Regions from separate parts of the Pseudomonas sp. NPDC077186 genome, predicted to be linked through region 2. Evidence: predicted binding sites of a transcription regulator. Region 2 holds the regulator's gene; each other region holds the start of a gene.

Region 1 (2,263 bases), on a different contig from region 2:
GCGCTGCTGGAAGCCCAGCTCGCCCAGTTCCCGGCGCAGGCGCGCCTCGAAGCGCGGCCAGGGGCCGAACAGACCCAGGCTGGAACCCACCTCCAGCAACAGACAGCGCGGGTAGTGCAGGCTGACCTGGGCGCTGAAACCATAGGCCCAGGCGGCGAGAAACTGCTGCCAGCGGTCGATGGCGGCCAGATCGTAGTCGGCGCTGGCGAAGCCGCGGGTCAGCGCCTGGGCCGCGCTGAGCAGCTGGCCGGGCTTGAGGCCCAGCGCGCGCGCCGTCGGGTTGACCGCCTGCAGCACGCGTCGCTGTGGCGGGCCGCCGAGCAGCACCAGCGGCTCGGTCGGTTCGGCACGCTGGCGCATGACGCCATCGAGCGCCAGCTGCGGCAGCAGGATGCAGGCCCAGAGCGGGTTCATCTCAGGACCAGGCCGCGGCCGGCAGCGGCTGCGCCGGGGCCAGGCCGCCGCGGCACTTGAGTACGCGCAGCTGCGCCGGCCGGGCCTCGATGGCCAGGCGCAGGGCCGCCGGTGACGGGTTGATCGCCTCGCCCAGCGGGCGGTAGGCGAAGGCCAGGGTCTGCCCGGTCTCGGCTGCCACCTGCAGGCGGCGCAGGGCGCGATCCTCGGCCTGCTGCGGCCAGCACAGCACCGCGCCGCAACTGCCCGAACGCAGGCATTGCTCGGCTGCCCACAGGGCGTCGCGGCCGCGGGCCTGGACGATGCTCAGCTGGCGCAGATCGACCTGCGCCGCCAGCCAGGCCTGGGGGTAGGGCAGGTGGGGCGGGGCGATGAGCACCACGCGCTCGCCGGCCTGGGTCAGACGCGCCAGGGTCGGCCAGAGCAGGCGCAGTTCGCCGATACCGGGGGCGGCCACCAGCAGTTCGCTCAGCGCCGCCTCGGGCCAGCCGCCGCCGGGCAGCAGGGCGTCCAGCGCGGCATGGCCGGTCGTTTGGCCGCTGGGCGCGCGGCCAACGTCCTGGGCGCGCCAGAGGCGGCGGCTGTCGAAGAGGTGCTCGAGGGCGACCACGGAAGACATGGCGTTGAAATCGTCCAAATACTGTTTATGCATACAGTATTCGGTTTGCCCGGCACCCGGTCAAGGCGCCGGCCGTCGGTGGGCCCTCTGGATACGTCGGCCGTGAGCAGTGAAATCCAGGAGAGGTACTGCCGATCTAGATGGCCGGCTCGATTGTTGGGGGGCGCGCAATACTCCACCCAATAAACAAGCCCCGCACGGGGCGGGGCTCGTTCTACAGCGCTGGGATCAGGCCTGCACGACCGGGATCTTGGCGTTGGCCGCCGCTTCGCGGAAGTCGGCGATCTGGTCGAAGCTCAGGTAGCGGTAGATATCGCCAGCCATGCTGTCGATGTTCTGCGCGTACTGCATGTACTCCTCGACGCTCGGCAGCTTGCCGATGATCGAGGCGACCGCGGCCAGTTCGGCGGAGGCCAGGTAGACGTTGGTGGCGTCGCCCAGGCGGTTGGGGAAGTTACGGGTGGAGGTGGAGACCACGGTGGAGCCGGTCTGCACGCGCGCCTGGTTGCCCATGCACAGCGAGCAGCCGGGCATTTCCATGCGCGCGCCGGCGCGGCCGTAGATGCCGTAGTAGCCTTCCTCGGTCAGCTGGTGGGCGTCCATCTTGGTCGGCGGGGCCAGCCACAGGCGGGTCGGGATACCGCCCTTGACCTTGTCCAGCAGCTTGCCGGCGGCGCGGAAGTGACCGATGTTGGTCATGCACGAACCGATAAATACTTCGTCGATCTTGTCGCCGGCCACGCTGGACAGCAGACGGGCGTCGTCCGGGTCGTTCGGCGCACAGAGTACCGGTTCGGTCACCTCGGCCAGGTCGATCTCGATGATCTCGGCGTACTCGGCGTCGGCATCGGCCGCCAGCAGCTGCGGCTTGGCCAGCCAGGCTTCCATGGCCTGGGCGCGACGCTCCAGGGTGCGGGCGTCGCCGTAGCCTTCGCCGATCATCCAGCGCAGCAGGGTGATGTTGGAGCGCAGGTATTCGGCGATGGCCGCTTCCGGCAGCTTGATGGTGCAACCGGCAGCGGAACGCTCGGCGGAGGCGTCGGACAGCTCGAAGGCCTGCTCGACGGTCAGCTCGTCCAGGCCTTCGATCTCGAGGATGCGGCCGGAGAAGATGTTCTTCTTGCCCTTCTTCTCGACGGTCAGCAGGCCCTGCTGGATGGCGTAGTAGGGGATGGCGTGGACCAGGTCGCGCAATGTGATGCCCGGCTGCAGCTTGCCCTTGAAGCGCAC
Region 2 (2,263 bases):
CTGCTCGATCGAGGTGTTGACGCCGAAATCGGTCTCGGCCATGGCCCGCAGCGCCTTGATCCCGGACATGCTGAAGGCAGCGGCGCCGAGCATGAAATGCACGCGCCAGAACAGCTCCAGCGGCGGGATACGCGGCGCCGCCTCGTGCACCAGCAGCATGTAACGGCGGAACACCTTGCCGTACACCTCTTCCAGGTACTTGCGCAGGTGGCCTTGGCTCTGGCTGAAGGCCAGGCCGAGCAGACGCATGAAGATCGACAGGTCGTTGCCGCTGCGCGGCTTGACCGCCAGGGCCTGCTCGACCAGCAGTTCGAGCAGCTCTTCGAGGCTGGCCGGGGTATCGGCCTTGGCCTGGCGACGATCCAGCTCCTTCTCCAGGCTGGCGCAGAAGGGCCCGAGGAAACGCGAGAAGACCGCCTGGATCAGCGCCTTCTTGGAGCCGAAGTGATAGTTCACCGCCGCCAGGTTGACCCCGGCCTTGCTGGTGATCAGACGCAACGAGGTTTCGGCGAAGCCTTTTTCCGCGAACAGCTGTTCCGCAGCATCGAGAATGCGTTCAACGGTTTCCGACTGGGCCATGAGCTATCACCTGACAAACACTTGTTTGAAACATACGTTTCAGCCCACTGCATTGTCAAGCCGCACGAGCCGTCTTTTGGCCAGCCGGTCACAGCTTACAACAAGCACAGACGCAGGTTGCTCGTCGCAGGTTACAGGGCGGCCGGCGGGTAGGCGAAATTGTGCGTTGCCAAGCCGGCCTTACTGTATATAATCCCAGTCACTGTATAAAAAGACAGAGCGCCGCCATGCTGAAACTGACGCCACGCCAAGCCGAGATTCTCGCCTTCATCAAACGCTGCCTGGAAGACAACGGCTACCCGCCCACCCGCGCGGAAATCGCCCAGGAACTCGGTTTCAAATCGCCCAACGCCGCCGAGGAACACCTCAAGGCCCTGGCTCGCAAGGGCGCCATCGAAATGACCCCGGGTGCCTCGCGCGGCATCCGCATCCCCGGCTTCGAGCCGAGCAACGAGGACGAAGGCCTGCCGGTCATCGGCCGGGTCGCCGCCGGTGCGCCGATTCTCGCCCAGCAGCATGTCGAGGAATCCTGCCAGATCAACCCGGCCTTCTTCCAACCCAAGGCCGACTACCTGCTGCGCGTGCGCGGCATGAGCATGAAGGACATCGGCATCTTCGACGGCGACCTGCTGGCGGTGCACACCACCCGCGAGGCGCGCAACGGCCAGATCGTGGTGGCGCGGCTGGACGACGAAGTCACGGTCAAGCGCTTCAAGCGCGAAGGCAACAAGGTCTGGCTGATCGCCGAGAACCCTGAGTTCGCGCCGATCGAAGTGGATCTGGAACACCAGGATCTGGTCATCGAAGGTTTGAGCGTCGGCGTGATCCGCCGCTAGAGGAGGCTCCATGCAAGTGCAGCAGTCATTCGAGCGCCCGCAACTTCCCCTGTTCGACGTCTTTCTGGCCGGCGCGTCCGCCGACGCGCTGTTGGACGCTGAAATCCCCTCTCCCGCCGAAGAAGAGCGGGCCTTCAGCGAATTGGTCCTGCGCGGCGCCGCCGGTCACTGCTTGCACCTGCTGGCGCCGATCCTGCGCGAGCTGAGCGAGAATCTCGATGCCCGCTGGCTGACCCTGGTGGCGCCGCCGGCCAGCCTGACCCAGTCCTGGCTGCGCGAAGCCGGGTTGAACCGCGAACGCATCCTGCTGTTGCAACCACGCCGCGGCCAGAGCGCCGTGGAGCTGGCCGAGGAGGCGCTCAGGCTGGGCCGCAGCCATACCGTGGTGAGCTGGCTGCACCCGCTCGAACGCGGCACGCGCCGCCGCCTGGCTCAAGCCGCCGAGATCGGCGCAGCGCAGAGCCTGAATATCAGCCTGGGCTAGATCGCAGGGCACCGTTTCCGCAGCCTCGGCGCCAAGCCACCTCGTAGCCCGGATGCAATCCGGGGCCAGATACCGCCATTGGACCCCGGATTACATCCGGGCTACGGCTTGGTGCAGATTGCAACCAACGAAAACGGGGCTCCCTTGGAGCCCCGTTTTGCTTGCCGCGCCGCGGAAAATTCAGTGCAGCACCCGCGGCCCTTCGTCCTCGGCGCTGTAGTCGCCTTCGGCCAGGCGTCCGGCCATCTGCACCCCGACATTGAGCATGGCCTTGGCCACCTCGACGTGCTGGCCCTGCAGGAAGGCCTTGGCATCGGCGGAGAAATCCAGGGTCACCAGGGCCTCCTCGTCTTCCGCACGACGC
Region 3 (2,263 bases), on a different contig from region 2:
AAACGCCCGCCGGGCATGCCCAGCGCCTGCATCTCCTGCTCCACCGCGGCGCTCAGGCGTGCGGCGGCCTGGGCGCGCAGTTTGCTGAGTTCTTCGGCCTTTTCCCGGTAGTGGCGGGCGTAGGCGGCCAGTTCCTCGGCCAGGCGCTCGCCGGCTTGGTCGTCGGCATTCAGCCCTTCCAGCTCCTCGAACAGCTGCTGTTGCAGGCTGGCCAGTTCGGTGGGTTGGATGCGGTGCTTGCGCGCCAGGGTATAGATGCTGTCCAGGCGCTCCTCGAGATACTGCTGGCGCTCGGGGTCGGCGTCGAAGTGATCGAGGAAGCGGTTCAGCTCGCCGACGGCTTCTTCCACCTGGATCTGCGCGCTGGCCAGCAGGTTGCTGGCTTCGCCGAGGGCGCCGCCCTGGCCGGCGAAGCCGCCGAGACGATTGAGGCTGGCGGTCAGCGCCGACAGCACGTTGCCGGCATCGCTCTCGCTGCACAGCTCGAGCACCTGGCGGCAGGCGCCGAGCAGGGCTTCGGCATTGCTCAGGGCCTTGTGCTCCTGTTCCAGCTGTTCCAGTTCGTGCTCGCCCAGGGCCAGGTTGTCCAGTTCTTCCAGCTGGTAGCTGAGCAATTGATGGCGCGCGCGTTGCTCGTCGCCCTGGCTGGAAACGCGCTGCAGCTCGTTGCGCGTCTGCTTCCAGCGCTGCGCGGCCAGTTGCACCTGGCGCGCCAGCTCCTGGCTGGCGGCGTATTCGTCGAGCAGGCGGCGATGGGTGTCGGTCTTCAGCAGCGACTGGTGCTCGTGCTGGCTGTGGATATCGATCAGCAGCTCGCCGAGGGCCTTGAGGTCGCCCTGCGGACAGGGTGAGCCGTTGATATAGCCACGCGAGCGGCCCTCGGCGGTGATCACCCGGCGCAGGATGCACGGGCCGTCGTGGTCCAGGTCGCGTTCGGCGAGCCAGGCGCGGGCTTCGGCAATGTCCGTCAGGTCGAAGCTGGCGAGGATGTCGGCCTTGTCCGCGCCGGGGCGCACCACGCCGCTGTCGGCGCGGTCGCCCAGGCACAGGCCGAGGGCGTCGAGCATGATCGACTTGCCGGCGCCGGTCTCGCCGCTGATGGCGCTCATGCCGCGGTCCAGTTCGAGGTCGAGGTGGTCGACGATGGCGTAGTTGTGAATGGACAGGTGCACCAGCATGGCGAACGCTCCCGAAGTAAAGTCTGGTTATTTATACAGTGTTTTTTCTTTTCCTGGCAATCCTCGCTATCGCCCCTTGAAAGTTGGGGATTTGGCTCCATATAGGCGGGCAGGTGCGCGAGTCGAGTTCGCGCCGGTTTATTCGAGAGGAGAGAGGCATGGCTGACGAACAGACCCTGGATACGCAGAACCCCGAGGCGCAAGCGGTAGATGCGGCTGCGGGCGACGACCTGGCTGCTCGCGTGCAAACGCTGGAAGAGCAACTGGCCGCTGCGCAGGATCAGTCGCTGCGCATGGCTGCCGACCTGCAGAACGTGCGCCGCCGCGCCGAGCAGGATGTGGAGAAGGCGCACAAGTTCGCCCTGGAAAAATTCGCCAACGACCTGCTGCCGGTGGTCGATAGCCTGGAGCGCGGCCTGGAGCTGTCCAGCCCGGACGACGAGGCGATCAAGGCGGTGCGCGAAGGCATGCAGCTGACCCTCAAGCTGTTCCACGACACCCTGGCGCGCTACCAGCTGGAGGCCGTAGACCCGCACGGTGCGCCGTTCAACCCGGAACACCACCAGGCCATGGCCATGGAGGAGAGCATCCACGCCGAGCCCAACTCGGTGCTCAAGGTGTTCCAGAAGGGTTATCTGCTCAACGGTCGCCTGCTGCGTCCGGCGATGGTCGTGGTCAGCAAGGCGCCGCAGACGCCGCCGCCGTCCATCGACGAGCAGGCTTGAAATTTCTGCGGGCGACCCCATTTTTCAGTCAAGCGTTTTAGTGCTACCGCCGCCCAGCCAACGAGGCGACGGGTAATCAAAGTTTCGGGAGAACATTCATGGGCAAAATCATCGGTATCGACCTGGGGACCACTAACTCCTGCGTCTCCATTCTGGAAAACGGCAACGTCAAGGTGATCGAGAACGCCGAAGGCGCGCGCACCACGCCGTCGATCATCGCCTACGCCAACGATGGCGAGATCCTCGTCGGCCAGTCGGCCAAGCGCCAGGCGGTGACCAACCCGCACAACACCCTGTACGCGGTGAAGCGTCTGATCGGCCGTCGCTTCGACGAAGAAGTGGTGCAGAAAGACATCCAGA

What was found. The regulator LexA, encoded in region 2, represses DNA repair genes until DNA is damaged. The targets are predictions, from matches to a motif close to CTGTNTNNNNANACAG.
Region 1: the regulator LexA is predicted to act here: its motif matches at 1,055-1,070, upstream of imuA (translesion DNA synthesis-associated protein ImuA).
Region 3: the regulator LexA is predicted to act here: its motif matches at 1,202-1,217, upstream of recN (DNA repair protein RecN).

What each region holds. Positions count from the first base shown of each region.
Region 1 is NZ_JBITWE010000010.1:58,439-60,701, forward strand. It holds gene ACIGKL_RS24120 (Y-family DNA polymerase) at 1-414, opposite strand, end outside; gene imuA (translesion DNA synthesis-associated protein ImuA) at 416-1,033, opposite strand; gene acnB (bifunctional aconitate hydratase 2/2-methylisocitrate dehydratase) at 1,262-2,263, opposite strand, start outside.
Region 2 is NZ_JBITWE010000001.1:695,695-697,957, forward strand. It holds gene ACIGKL_RS03170 (TetR family transcriptional regulator) at 1-579, opposite strand, end outside; gene lexA (transcriptional repressor LexA) at 807-1,415, shown strand; gene sulA (SOS-induced cell division inhibitor SulA) at 1,426-1,899, shown strand; gene ACIGKL_RS03185 (hypothetical protein) at 2,080-2,263, opposite strand, start outside.
Region 3 is NZ_JBITWE010000002.1:73,515-75,777, reverse strand. It holds gene recN (DNA repair protein RecN) at 1-1,178, opposite strand, end outside; gene grpE (nucleotide exchange factor GrpE) at 1,337-1,903, shown strand; gene dnaK (molecular chaperone DnaK) at 2,002-2,263, shown strand, end outside.